2 regions of the Pseudoflavonifractor sp. An187 genome follow, and region 1 is predicted to be linked to the other one. Evidence: predicted binding sites of a transcription regulator. Region 1 holds the regulator's gene; the other holds the start of a gene.
What was found. Region 1 encodes HrcA, which represses chaperone genes, less so after heat shock. Its sites were predicted from a motif close to TGTTAGCACTCNNNNNNNNNGAGTGCTAACA; they were not measured.
Positions count from the first base shown of each region.

Region 1 (2,404 bases):
GGAGATCTCGTCCACCTTCACCGGCTGGGAGAAGGAGAAGGTGTAGGAGTCCCCCTGTTGGAACTTCACGTAGGACTCCGGGGCGGACATACTGCCCAGCTGGAAGAAGGCGGTGATGGCGTAAATCACCGTCACCAACACCAGGGGAATCCAGTCGCACCGCTCCATGGGGGTGTAGGGCAGGGTGAGACTCATGGACTTGCGCCGGGACTGGGCCTCGGACATGGCAATCCACTCCAGGGAGTTGGCCCGGGGCTTGAGGCAGTACCAGTAATACACGAAAAAGGCCACCACAATGGCCATCCCCAACAGTGCAAACACAAAGGCGGGGGAGAGATTGGTGAAGAACCAGCCAACCCCGGTGACCGCGCTGTCCCAACCCTGCTGTATTCGCTCAAACAGGTTGGGAGAGGCGGAGGACGTGGCGGTGGCAGCGGTGAAAAGCTCCATAGCGGTTGACCTCCTAGGTGAACATAGACATAGACATACATATTTTACTACGAATGGCCGCTGATGAAAAGACTCAAATGTGAAATTACCCCGCTCTTCCGGGAACGGTTAGCAATCGCCCGGGAATACTGCAAAAAACCCTGGGTGTTTTATCCCCCATTTCCATTCACATTTAATTTACAACTGAACTATTGACAATTCACGGGGGTGGTGGTACAGTATCTTTAGCACTCGGGGATAGTGAGTGCTAATACGAGAGAACAGGAGGATGCCGCTTGGACCTGACAGAACGAAAAAAGAAAATTTTACGGGCTGTGGTGGAAAGCTATATCCGCACCGCCGAGCCGGTGGGCTCCAAGGCGATTTTGGAGCTGGCGGATTTAAAGGTATCCTCCGCCACCATTCGAAATGAACTCTCCGACCTCACCGAGATGGGGTACCTGGAGCAGCCCCACACCTCCGCCGGACGGGTGCCGTCCCCCAAGGGATATCGGCTGTACGTCAACGAGCTGATGGAGGAACAGCGGCTGAGCCTGGAGGAGACGAAGCAGATCAACGACGCCCTGCACTTGAAGATGCAGGAGCTGGACAAGGTCATCGACCAGGCCGGGCGCATGGTGTCCCAGCTGACCAACTATCCCGCCTTTGCCTTGGCGGGGGAACGGCGGCGCACCACCATCCGACGCTATGACCTCATCATGGTGGACACCAACTCGTTCATCGTGGTGGTGATGACGGACAGCAACGTGGTGAAAAACAAGCTCATCCGCCTGCCCACCGACCTGTCCCAGCCCCAGCTGCAAATGCTCACCACCCTGCTCAACGCCTCCTTTGTGGGCAAGAGCCTGGAGGAGCTGACCCCCGAACTGATGCGGGTGGCAGAACACGCGGCTGGCAGTGCCTACGGCCTCATCTCCCTGGTGGTGTCCTTTGCCATGGAGGTGCTGGACGCCCTGGAGCACGGCCCGGTGTACACCGCCGGAGCCAGCCACATTTTAGACCACCCGGAGTACCGGGACGTGGACAAAGCCCAGAAGCTGATGAGCTACCTCAATGAGGAGCAGTCCCTGGCCAACGTGCTGGACCTGCCCGCCCTCAGTGAAGACAACACCAAAATCCTCATTGGGCCCGAGAACGTGGCCGATGAATTAAAGGATACCAGCGTGGTGCTGGCCAGCTACGACATCGGAGACGGCATGAAAGGCGTCATCGGTGTGGTGGGGCCCACCCGTATGGACTACGCCAAGGTGGCCGCCAAGCTGTCCTATGTGGCAGACGGCCTGTCCAAGCTCTTTGGAGGGCAGGGCGGACTTCCCCCAGCCATTGGCGAAAAGGAGGAATAGTACCCCATGGATGAGAAAAACGTGAACAAGGAAAACCTGGAGCCCCAGGTGGAGAAAGAGGAGCTGGTGGAAGAGCCGCAGCCCGACACCCAGCCCGAGGCCCCAAAGGCCGACCAGCCGGAGACCGGAGCGCCCAAGGCGGATGATCAGTTGGCCCAGGCCCAGGAGAAATACCTGCGCCTGGCCGCCGAGTACGACAACTACCGCAAGCGCACCGCCAAGGAGAAGGAGAGCGCCTGGACCAATGCCAAGGCCCAGACCGTGGCCGCCTTCCTTCCGGTGTACGACAACCTGGAGCGGGCTTTGAAGCAGCAGACCACCGACGAGGCCTACGCCAAGGGCGTGGAGATGACCATGAAGGGTCTTCAGGATGCCCTCAGTAGCCTGGGTGTGGAGCTGATTCCCGCTTTGGGCGAGACCTTCGACCCCAACCGCCACAATGCCGTGATGCACGTGGAGGACGACGCCGCCGGGGAAAATACGGTGGTGGAAGTGTTCCAGCAGGGCTTTACCTGCGGGGATAAGGTCATTCGGTTTGCCATGGTAAAAGTGGCCAACTGATTCATATATTACCCTTTGTAAAAACATATTTGCCATATATTTAGGAGGAA
Region 1 covers NZ_NFKG01000033.1:6,255-8,658, reverse strand. The annotation lists gene B5F22_RS10445 (glycosyltransferase family 39 protein) at 1-450, opposite strand, end outside; gene hrcA (heat-inducible transcriptional repressor HrcA) at 726-1,793, shown strand; gene grpE (nucleotide exchange factor GrpE) at 1,800-2,354, shown strand.

Region 2 (2,404 bases), on a different contig from region 1:
CAGCGGCCACAGCGGCCATATAGGTGCCCGCCTCGATCTGGTCGGGAATGATGGAGTATTCGCCCCCGTGGAGGTGCTCCACGCCCCGCACCTTGATGACATCGGTGCCGGCGCCGGTGATCTGAGCGCCCATGGAGTTGAGGAAGTTGGCCAGGTCCACGATGTGAGGCTCCTTGGCGGCGTTTTCGATGACCGTGAGCCCATCGGCCAGAGTGGCGGCCAGCATCACGTTCATGGTGGCGCCCACGGTGACCACGTCCAGGTAGATGTGGCTGCCCTTGAGCCGTCCGTCGGGCACCTTGGCGCACATAAAGCCGTTTTTCACTTCCACGTCCGCCCCCAGGGCCCGCAAACCCTTCAGGTGCTGGTCGATGGGTCGGCCGCCGAAGTCGCAGCCGCCGGGCAGAGGCACTTCTGCCTGGCCAAAACGCCCCAAAAGCGCGCCAAGCAGGTAATAGCTGGCACGGATTTTACGCCCGGACTCGTAGGCCACCGGGCTGTTATGGATGGCGGTGCAGTCCACCTCCACCGTGGAACGGTTGATGGTGCGCACGTTGGCCCCCAGTTCCTGGAGAATATTGAGCATCAAGGTCACATCGCTGATCTGAGGCAGGTTGCCAATGCGGCACACGCCATTGACCAACAGAGCAGCGGGAATGATACCGACAGCGGCATTCTTGGCCCCGCTGATCTCGACTTTGCCATACAGCGGTCTACCGCCGTGAATGAAATATTTTTTCAAAAAAGACACCTCATAGCGTCCCCGGCCTGGCCGGGTTGGTAATCGCTCCCTGAAATGGGGGCTATCTATATGAAAGAATTCTATCCCTTGGATAGAACGTACAACTTTGCTTTAATGCGCATATATTATAGCATTGCCCCCACCCCATGGCAACCTAAATTTTGTTTCTGCCGGATTTTCTCCTCTTTGCCCATAGTCTCTCCCGTTCAGGGGCTACTATTCTAATAAAGTTTGTGAATTTTTTGTTACACCCCTTGCAAAACATGGGAGTAAGTATTATAGTACAGTTAGCACTCGATCAGTACGAGTGCTAAAACATGCAATTCGAGGTGTACCACTCATGGAGAAAAAACAGTTTCAAGCCGAGTCCAAACGGCTGATGGACCTGATGATCAATTCCATTTATACCCACAAAGAGATCTTTCTGCGGGAGATCATTTCCAACGCCAGCGACGCCATTGACAAGCTGGCCTATCTGGCCCTCAGCGATGGCAGCATTGATGTAAAGCCTTCTGACTTTACCATCACTGTGACACCGGACAAAGAGCACCGCACCCTCACCGTCACCGATAACGGCATCGGCATGACCCAGGAGGAGCTGGAGAACAACCTGGGCACCATCGCCCGCAGCGGCTCTCTGCAGTTCAAGCAGGAGATGGGCAAGGACAACGCCGCCGACATCATCGGTCAGTTCGGCGTGGGCTTCTACTCCGCTTTCATGGTGGCCCGCGAGGTCACCGTGCTCACCCGCCGCTTTGGTGAGCAGCAGGCCTACCGCTGGGAGTCCTCCGGCGTGGACGGCTACACCATCACCCCCTGTGAGATGGAGGGCTGGGGCACCCAGGTCATCATGACCATCAAGGACAACACCGAGGAGGAGAACTACGACGAGTATCTGGACAGCAACCACCTCCAGAGCCTCATCAAGAAGTACTCCGACTACATCCGCCACCCCATCCGCATGGTGGTGGAGGACTACCGCATGAAGGAGAAGCCCGCCGACGCCCCCGAGGACTACAAGCCCGAGTGGGAGACGGTGCAGGAGGAGAAGACCATCAACTCCATGGTGCCTCTGTGGCAGCGTCCCCGCTCCAAGGTGGAGCAGGAGGAGTACGACCGCTTCTATCAGGAGAAGTTCATGGACTGGCAGGCTCCCCTGGCCACCATCACCACCTCCTCGGAGGGCACCGTCACCTACAAGGCCCTGCTGTTCATCCCCGGCCAGACTCCCTTTGACTTCTACACCCGGGAGTATGAGAAGGGGCTGCAGCTGTACTCCTCCGGCGTGCTCATCATGGACAAGTGCGCCGATCTGCTCCCCGACTGCTTCCGCTTCGTCAAGGGTGTGGTGGACTCCCCCGACTTCTCTCTGAACATCTCCCGTGAGATGCTCCAGCACACTCGTCAGCTGAAGATCATCGCCACCGCTCTGGAGAAGAAGATCAAAAACGAGCTGGCCAAGATGATGAAGGACGACCGGGAGACCTACGAGAAGTTCTGGGCCGCCTTTGGCCGCCAGCTCAAGTACAGCGTGGTGGACCAGTACGGGGCCAAGAAGGACCTGCTGCGGGATCTGCTGCTGTTCGGGTCCACCGCTTCGGACAAGCTCACCTCTCTGGCCGAGTATGTGGAGCGGATGAAGGAGGGCCAGGAGTATATCTA
Region 2 covers NZ_NFKG01000005.1:21,420-23,823, forward strand. The annotation lists gene B5F22_RS04155 (UDP-N-acetylglucosamine 1-carboxyvinyltransferase) at 1-742, opposite strand, end outside; gene htpG (molecular chaperone HtpG) at 1,083-2,404, shown strand, end outside.
Region 2: the regulator HrcA is predicted to act here: its motif matches at 1,028-1,058, upstream of htpG (molecular chaperone HtpG).